4 regions of the Streptomyces sp. NPDC046335 genome follow, and region 1 is predicted to be linked to each of the others. Evidence: riboswitches for the same ligand, from Rfam matches in the RefSeq annotation. Region 1 holds a riboswitch; each other region holds the start of a gene.

Region 1 (2,192 bases):
ACCCCCTCGCGGCCCGCGCGCTCCTCGGCCTGCCCGCGGCCGCGCTGACCGGTGAGCTCGTCGTCCACGGCACGGACGTGTTCGGCGAGCGCGCCGCCGAGCTCCGTGAGCACCTCTGCGAGCTCGACGACTGGGAGGACCGCTTCGCCGCCCTCTCCGCCTATCTGCGCCGCCGCGCCGCCGACGACCGGGCGGCCGGTTCCGTACGCCCGGAGGTCGCCGAGGCCTGGGCCTGGCTGGCGAGGCACCGCGGCGCGGGCACCCTCGGCGGCCTCTCCCGCCACGTGGCGCTCAGCGAACGCCGCCTGACCTCGCTGTTCCGCGCCGAGACGGGCCTCGCCCCGAAACAGGCGGCGCGCCTGATGCGGTTCCAGCACGCCAAGGCCGCCGTGGCCCGCGCCGCCGCGAAGGGCGCCCCGCAGGACCTGGCACGGACCGCGGCCGACTGCGGCTACTACGACCACTCCCACCTCGTACGGGACTTCCGGCAGTACACGGGAGCGAGCCCCACCGGCTGGCTGGCCGAAGAGTGCCGGAATATCCAAGCCGGGGCGCACGCGCCGGACGGAGAGTAAGAGACATGGACACCACCCAGAGCACCACACCTGCCCCCACCATCTGGCCCACCCTCCAGGCCGAGGACGCCCACGCCCTGATCGACTTCTTCGTCGGCACCGTCGGCTTCCTGCGCACCGCCGTGTACGAGGACGGCGGCCGCGTCGCCCACGCCCAGCTCGACTGGCCCGAGGGCGGCGGCATCATGCTCGGCTCGTACGACCCGGCCGCGGCCGACGGCGCGTGCGGCAAGCCCGGCGCCTCCGGTGCCTACGTCGTCACCGACCAGGTGGACGCCCTGTACGCCCGCCTCACCGAGGCCGGCGTGGAGATCATCAGGGAGATCGAGGACAAACCGTACGGCAGTCGCGAATTCGGCATCGCCGATCCCGAGGGCAACCGCTGGTTCTTCGGCACCTACCGCGGGGAGCCGAGGCCCGGCAAGACCCCCTGAGCCCGCGTGATAACTTGCGCAAGCCAGTCAAACCCACACCTGGGCCAGGGAATCCGGTGCGAATCCGGAACTGACGCGCAGCGGTGAGGGGGACGGGCGGAGCACATGGCCACTGGGCGTCCACGGACGCCCGGGAAGGCGCTCCGCCCGGTCGATCCCGAGTCCGAAGACCTGCTGGCGCCTCTGCCCGCACACCGGGCGGCAGGGGCCGTGACGCAGGCCAGGCTCCGCGTATGAGCCGTGAGACTCAAGGGATCACGTGTCCTCGAAAGCCCGAATACTTCAGTTCCCCTTTCCCCCGCTCTCTCTGTCCTCCCCGTTCAACCGGTTCGTCCCGTTCGCCCTGTGCTGCGCGGGAGTGCTCGCGACGCTGACCGCCTGCGGCGGCGGTTCCGCCGACGGGGCGAGGACGGCGGGGGCCGCGCGGGACGGCTACCCCGTGACAGTCGCCTCTTGCGGCGAGAAGACCGAGGTCAAGGCCCCGCCGCAGCGAGCCGTCTCGCTCGACCAGGGCTCCACGGAGATCCTGCTCTCCCTCGGCCTCGCCGACCGCATGGCGGGCACCGGCACCTGGACCGACCCGGTCCTGAAGAATCTGGAGAAGGACAACGCCGGGGTGGAGCGGCTCGCCGACCGCTACCCCGCCATGGAGAAGGTCCTCTCCAAGGAGCCCGACTTCGTCAGCGCCTCCTTCCTCTACACCGTCGGCAAGGGCGGCGTCGCCGACCGCGCCAAGTTCACCGACGTCGGCGTCCCCGTCTACGTCTCGCCCAGCGACTGCGCGGGCAAGGACAACGACGGCGGCGGCGACGGCAAGCGCGTGAAGACCCTCACCATGGACACCGTCTACGGCGAGGTACGGGACTTGGCTAAGGTCTTCGGCGTAGAGAAGCGCGGCGAGAAGCTGGTGGCGGAGCTGAAGGGCCGCGTGGCCAGGGCCACCGAGGACATCGACGCCTCCGACACCTCCCTCCTCTACTGGTTCGCCAACTCCGACGCCCCGTACATGGCGGGCTGCTGCGGCGCCCCCGGGATCATCACGCGCGAGCTCGGCGCCGAGAATGTCTTCGACGACACCCACGAGGAGTGGCCCCAGATCAACTGGGAGACCGTCGCCGACCGCGACCCCGACGTCCTCGTCATCGGCGACCTGACCCGCAAGTCGCAGTCGGCGGAGTCCGCC
Region 2 (2,192 bases), on a different contig from region 1:
CGGCGGGCAGCGGCAGAAGGGCCCGCCACTGGGCGGCGGTGACCCGGCCGAGCGGGGCGTTGACGGCGACGGCGCGGCCGATGACCCCGGGCAGCGGCGGAACCGCCACGAGCGGCTCCTCCGCCTCCGCCCCGGTCACCGGCACCGCCGGGATCGACGCCCGCCTCAGCGCCTCGGCCACCCCCGCGTCGCGGCCGGGAGGCAGTTCCCGTACCCGCCAGGCCCCGTTGCCCGCCTCGCGCGCCGCGGCGAGGAACGCCCCGGCCGCGGCGAGGGCGGCGCGCGGGGCGTCCGCGGCGGCCACCCGCACCGCCAGGGCCCCGACCCGCGCGACCGCCGTCCCGCCCGATTCTGCGATCAAGGTCACATCGCCGCCGAGCCCCGCCATGTCTCCGCGACCGTCGTCGAGGGCGAACAGGAAGCGGCCGGACAGCGCGGTGGTCCACTCCTCGGCGCAGAGGAGCCCGTCCAGCTCACGGGCCCACAACTGCACGTCCGCGAGGCCGTTCTCGTCGATTCCGGCGAGCGGGGAGGCCACGATGTTCCGTACGCGTTCATGGCGCGCGGAGGGCAGCAGGCCGGCGTCCGCGAGCGGCGCGGCCAGGGTGGAGCCGCAGTCTTCGGCGAGGCCGCGCAGCTCGACGTTGCCGCGCGAGGTGACGCTGAGCCGGCCGTCCGCCAGGCGCTCCGCCGCGTCGGCAAGGACCAGCGCCTGACGGCCGGTCAGAAGCCCTGCGGGCAGCCGGAGTCGGACCAGCGCACCGTCGTCGGCGAGGTGCGGGCGCAGGGCTCCGGGACAGGCGTCGCCCCGGTCACGTATGAGGGATTCGCCCTTGTTCGTGGAGGTTGCTCGGGTGGGCGGCATGGCGGCGAGCATACCCACGCGCCTGCGGGCGGTCGCCTCCCGACGAGGGCCTTCGGGGCGGGCGGGCGCCCGCTCCGGCGCGGGCAGGACTTACTATGCAGACGGCGGTCCGCCAGGTCCGCCGACGCCAGCGACGGCGTGGGCCCGACAGGGGCCCGAAGGAGGAAGCCCGGTGCGAATCCGGCGCGGTCCCGCCACTGTGAGCCCCACCCACGTGGGGTGAGCCAGGAACTCCTGCCGTCCATACGACCACCCGGGGCGCGGACACCCCGAGGAAGGCCTGCGCCCGCATGCTTCTGCTGCTGTCGACCTCCGACACCGATCTGCTCAGCGCCCGCGCGGCGGGGGGTCCGGTCGACTACCGGTTCGCCAACCCCTCCCGCCTGGACCTCGCCGAGCTGCCCTCCCTTCTCGACGGCGCCGACCTGGTCGTCGTACGCCTCCTCGGCGGCGTCCGTGCCTGGCAGGACGGCCTTGACCAGCTCACCGCCAGCGGTCTGCCGGTGGTCGTGCTCACCGGTGAGCAGGCGCCCGACGCCCAGCTCATGGCCTCCTCCACGGTGCCGGTCGGCATCGCCGCCGAGGCGCACGCCTACCTCGCGCACGGCGGCCCCGCCAACCTGGAGCAGCTCGCCCGCTTCCTCTCCGACACCGTGCTGCTCACCGGCCACGGCTTCGAGCCGCCCGCGCCCGCGCCGTCCTGGGGCCCGCTGGAGCGCGCCGCGCGTGACGTCGAAGGCCCGACCGTGGCGCTGCTCTACTACCGCGCCCACCACATGAGCGGCAACACCGCGTTCGTGGACGCCCTGTGCGGCGCGATCGAGGACGCGGGCGCCCGCCCGCTGCCGCTGTACGTGGCCTCGCTGCGCGCCCCGGAGCCGGAGCTGATCGAGGAGCTGCGCGCGGCGGACGCCATCGTGACGACGGTCCTCGCGGCGGGCGGCACCAAGCCCGCCGAGGCGTCGGCCGGCGGTGACGACGAGTCCTGGGACGCGGGCGCGCTGACCGGCCTCGACGTGCCGATCCTCCAGGCGCTCTGCCTGACCGGGTCGCGTTCGGCCTGGCAGGAGAACGACGAGGGCGTCTCGCCGCTCGACGCCGCAAGCCAGATCGCGGTGCCGGAGTTCGACGGGCGGCTGATCACCGTGCCGTTCTCGTTCAAGGAGATCGACGAGGACGGCCTGCCCGCCTATGTCGCCGACGCGGAGCGCGCGGCCCGCGTCGCCGGGATCGCCGTGCGGCACGCCCGCCTGAGGCACATCCCGGCCGCCGACAAGCGCCTGGCCCTGGTGCTCTCCGCGTACCCGACCAAGCACTCCCGCATCGG
Region 3 (2,192 bases), on a different contig from region 1:
GGCCTGCCCGGCCCCGTTGCGGCTGTCCGCCGCGTCGCCGGGCGGCTCGGCGTGGCCGTCCCGCACCCGCTCGCGCTCCGCGCCCTGGCGGCGCCCCCTGCGCAGCCCGAAGTAGTACGCGAGGACGCCTGCGCCGAGCGCCGCCTGAAGGGCGAAGAGCGCCGACTCGACCTCGCCGGACGGCGGTTCGTACAGCGGGGAGAACCAGGGCTCGTAGTCGGGGTCGATCTCGGTGATCGCCGTCTCGGCCTGGGCGTCGGCGCCCGCGAACGGCTCCTTCTTGTGGTCGCCGAGTCCCAGCACGAGCGGCAGGACCGCGAGGGCGGCGACGATGACGATCAGCAGGGTGTTTATCTTCGCGTTCCGGCTCATCAGGCGCTGGCCCCCGTCTCGGTCCTGGTGTTGTCCGTGTCGGTGGCCTTGGCCGTCCGCTTGCGCTGGAGCAGTACGCCGAGCCGTGTGAGCTCTCCCTTGCTGGACTGCACGAGGAGCCGCATCACGAGGACGGTGAGCAGTCCCTCGCTGACCGCCAGCGGGATCTGGGTGACGGCGAAGATGCCGCCGAACTTGCCCAGGGCGCCGATGAATCCGCTGCCGGGGTCGGGGAAAGCGAGGGCGAGCTGGACGCTGGTGACGCAGTACGTGGACAGGTCGGCGACGAACGCGCCGAAGAACACCGCCACCATGAGCGGCACGTCGTACCGCTTCAGGAGCCGGTAGACGGCGTATCCGGCCCAGGGCCCGACGATCGCCATGGAGAAGACGTTGGCGCCGAGCGTGGTGAGCCCGCCGTGGGCGAGCAGCAGCGCCTGGAACAGCAGCGTGATCGTGCCGAGCACCGCCATGATCGGCGGGCGGAACAGGATCGCGCCGAGGCCGGTGCCCGTCGGGTGCGAGCAACTTCCGGTGACCGACGGGATCTTCAGTGCGGACAGGACGAAGGTGAAGGCTCCGGACGCACCCAGGAGCAGGGTGCTCTCGGGGTGCTCCTTGACCTCACGCGTAAGGGAGCGGACTCCGTGGACGACGAACGGCGCGGACGCTACGCCCCAGGCGATGGCGTGCGCCGGCGGGAGGAAACCCTCGGCAATGTGCATGGCTCAGCAGACCCTCTCCAGCACCTCGTGGATGGACGACGTGCCTTGGCCGGTCTCCTGGCTGACGGGTAGTACCGCCCGAACTCCGCCTTCCCGGGCGCGTGTGCGCCCAGTGGCTGCCGCGAGGGCTGGAGCCGGACATCCCGATCACAGTGGCGAGGGCCGCACCGGCATCACACCGGATTTCCCGAGCACCAAGGCGTGGTGACAGTAGTGCGAGAGCCGGAGGCATGACAACTCGCCCGCAGGTCATCGCGGTGTCGGGCCGCGGTCAGCGCGTGTCGGTCTCACCGCCCGTCACGGCGAGGACCTCGCCCACGGTGAAGCTGGAGTCCGCGTCGGAGGCCAGGTAGACGTAGGCGGGCGCCAGCTCCTCCGGCTGGGCGGGACGGCCGAGCGGGGTCTCGCTGCCGACCTGGGAGAGGCCGTCCTTGGGCATGTGCGGGTCGGCCGTGTTGAGGACCGTCCACACGGGTCCGGGGGCGACGACGTTGGCGCGGACGCCCCGCTTGGCGAGGTGGGGCGCGATCGACTTGGTGAAGGTGATCAGGGCCGCCTTCGAAGCCGCGTAGTCGATCATCGTGGTGCTGCCCTTCAGGGCTTCCTCCGTGGCCGTGGCGATGATCGCGTCGCCCGCGTCCAGGTGCGGCAGGCTCGCCATGACCAGGTGGAAGTAGGCGTACACGTTCGTCTTGAACGTGCGGTCCCAGTCCTCGGCGTTGAGCTGCTCGAGCTCCAGCTTGCTGTTCAGGTAGGCGGCGTTGTTCACCAGGATGTTCAGCGTGCCGAACTCCGCCACGGTGCGTGCCACGGCGTCGCGGCAGAAGTCGGCGTCGCTCACGTCGCCGGGCAGCAGCAGACAGGTGCGTCCGGCCTTCTCGACGAGCCGCCGGGTCTCTTCGGCGTCCTGCTGCTCCTCGGGCAGGTGGACGATGGCGACGTCGGCCCCTTCGCGCGCGTAGAGCCAGGAGACGGCCCGGCCGATCCCGGAGTCGCCGCCGGTGATCAGCGCGACCTTGCCGAGCAGCTTGTCGGCGGCCTTGTACCGCGGTGCCTCGTAGCGGGGCCGCGGGGACATGTCGGCCTCGACGCCGG
Region 4 (2,192 bases), on a different contig from region 1:
CGCTCGCCCGCCGCGGCCACGACGTCACCGGGGTGGACCTGAGCCCCGCCATGCTGGACCGGGCGCGCAAACGGTCGGCCGACGCGGGCGCCCAGGTCACGTACGTGCGGGCCGACGCACGCGAGTACGAGGCCCCGGGCGCCTTCGATGTGGTCCTCAACATGTTCACCTCGTTCGGCTACTTCGACGACCCCGCCGACAACGCGCGCGTGCTGCGCACCATGTACGCCTGCCTGGCCCCCGGAGGCACCCTCGTACTGGACCTGGCGGGCAAGGAACTGCTGGCCCGCAAGGTCACCCCGCCGAAGGTGGTGAAGCGGGGCGAGGACCTGATGGTGCAGACCGACACCGTGCTGGACGACTGGGCGCGGCTGCGCAGCGACTGGGTCCTGGTCCGGGGCGAACGGGTGACGCGGGCCACCCTGGTGTGGTTCGTGTACAGCGCGGTGGAGCTGCGGCGGATGGTTCGGGAAGCGGGGTTCGGGCGGGTGGAGGTCTTCGGCGGTTTCGACGGCCGCCCCTACGACGAGAAGGCCGACCGGCTGGTGCTGCGGGCGGTGCGCGAGACATGAGGGCCGGGCAAGGGCGCTCGGGCACTTGCGCACGCCCTTATGGCCGCTTCCCGGCAGACCGTAGTATCAGCGGGTCATCACCGCGACGGGAGACAGGAAGCCGGTGCGAATCCGGCACGGTCCCGCCACTGTGACCGGGGAGTGCACCCTTCGACACGCCACTGCGCGCCGCGTGGGAAGGCAGGGGGAGCGGCGATCCGGGAGTCAGGACACTGGCCGGTCGCGGGCCCGTTCCGAGGAGCGCGGACTCCCCAGGAGGCTTCACGTGTACGACGGCACGTCCCGTCCCCCGCTGTTCACCCCTGCCCGCAGGCGGCATGCCCGGCGCGCCATGGCCGCGGCCGTCGCCCTGTCGGCGGCCCTGCTGACCGCCGGCTGCGGATCGTCGCAGGACACCGCCCAGGACGCGAAGGCCACGGCCCCGCCGGCCAAGGGCTTCCCCGTCACCATCGACAACTGCGGCGTGAGGACGACGTACGAGAAGGCGCCGGCCCGCGTCATCACCATCCACCAGCACCCGGCGGAACTCCTGCTCTCCCTGGGCCTGAAGAACCGTATGGTCGGCACCGCCTTTCCCGATTCCGCCGTCCTGCCCAAGCTGAAGAAGGACTACGAGTCGGTCCCGGAACTGGCGAAGAGGGAACCGTCCTTCGAGACGGTCCTGGAGGCCGAGCCGGATCTCGTCTACGGCGGCTACGGCAGCGCCTTCGCCGAGAACGAGGGCCGCTCCCGCGAGGCGTTCGCCGACGCCGGCATCGACACCCACCTCAACCGCGAGTACTGCGGCGAGAAGCGCGTGACGATGAAGGACGTCTACGAAGAAGTCCGCACCGTCGGCAAGATCTTCGGCGTGCCCGACCGCGCGGACAGGCTGGTCTCCGACCTCCGGTCACGGGTCGGCAAGGCCACCACCGCCGTCGAGGGCAGGCCCCAGGTACCCGTCTTCGTCTACGACAGCGGCGACAAGACCGCCTTCACCGCGGGCGGCAAGAGCCTCGGCACCGAACTGATCCGGCTGGCCGGCGGCAAGAACGTCTTCGCCGATCTCGACGACGTCTTCGGCGACGTCTCCTGGGAGCAGGTCGTCGAACGCAAGCCGGAGGTCATCGCGATCTACGACTACGCGGACGCCGGGAGCGTGGAGCAGAAGAAGAAGTTCCTGCTCGCCCAGCCCGCCCTGAAGGACGTGCCCGCCATCAGGAACAAGCGGTTCGTGGTGCTGCCGCTGACCGCCACCCTGGTGGGCGTGCGGTCCGCGTACGCGGTGGAGGATCTGGCGCGCGGCATCCACCCCGAGGGCTTCCGGTGACGGCTCCGGTCACCGACGCCGCCCCCGGGCAGGCCGCACGACCGGGGAAACAGGACGACAGACGACGGGCGGGCCCGGCCGGTCTCGCCGTCACACTCGTCGTCCTGGCCGTCCTGCTGGTGCTCTCCGCCACGGCGGGCCTGGCGATCGGCTCGGTCCATGTGCCGCCCGGACAGGTGTGGGGCATCGTGACGCACGCGCTGGGCGCCGACTGGGCAGAACCGGACTGGTCCCGCGCGCGCGAGACCATCGTGCTGGACGTCCGCGCGCCCCGCGTCCTCCTCGGGGCCGTGGCCGGCGCCGGGCTGGCG

The links. A riboswitch is a leader RNA that binds a small molecule or an ion and turns the genes downstream of it on or off. The one in region 1 is predicted to bind cobalamin.
Region 2: another riboswitch for cobalamin. It lies ahead of cobN (cobaltochelatase subunit CobN); the one in region 1 lies ahead of ACZ6JY_RS38000 (ABC transporter substrate-binding protein).
Region 3: another riboswitch for cobalamin. It lies ahead of ACZ6JY_RS10475 (energy-coupling factor ABC transporter permease); the one in region 1 lies ahead of ACZ6JY_RS38000 (ABC transporter substrate-binding protein).
Region 4: another riboswitch for cobalamin. It lies ahead of ACZ6JY_RS36375 (ABC transporter substrate-binding protein); the one in region 1 lies ahead of ACZ6JY_RS38000 (ABC transporter substrate-binding protein).

What each region holds. Positions count from the first base shown of each region.
Region 1 covers NZ_JBVJFF010000022.1:25,628-27,819, reverse strand. Annotated here, with positions in the region: gene ACZ6JY_RS38010 (AraC family transcriptional regulator) at 1-575, shown strand, start outside; gene ACZ6JY_RS38005 (VOC family protein) at 581-1,009, shown strand; cobalamin riboswitch at 1,017-1,202, shown strand; gene ACZ6JY_RS38000 (ABC transporter substrate-binding protein) at 1,353-2,192, shown strand, end outside.
Region 2 covers NZ_JBVJFF010000003.1:290,794-292,985, forward strand. Annotated here, with positions in the region: gene cobG (precorrin-3B synthase) at 1-877, opposite strand, end outside; cobalamin riboswitch at 992-1,112, shown strand; gene cobN (cobaltochelatase subunit CobN) at 1,156-2,192, shown strand, end outside.
Region 3 covers NZ_JBVJFF010000004.1:214,422-216,613, reverse strand. Annotated here, with positions in the region: gene ACZ6JY_RS10480 (energy-coupling factor ABC transporter substrate-binding protein) at 1-372, opposite strand, end outside; gene ACZ6JY_RS10475 (energy-coupling factor ABC transporter permease) at 372-1,097, opposite strand; cobalamin riboswitch at 1,128-1,311, opposite strand; gene ACZ6JY_RS10470 (SDR family oxidoreductase) at 1,369-2,192, opposite strand, start outside.
Region 4 covers NZ_JBVJFF010000019.1:106,488-108,679, forward strand. Annotated here, with positions in the region: gene ACZ6JY_RS36370 (methyltransferase domain-containing protein) at 1-572, shown strand, start outside; cobalamin riboswitch at 627-807, shown strand; gene ACZ6JY_RS36375 (ABC transporter substrate-binding protein) at 838-1,881, shown strand; gene ACZ6JY_RS36380 (FecCD family ABC transporter permease) at 1,878-2,192, shown strand, end outside.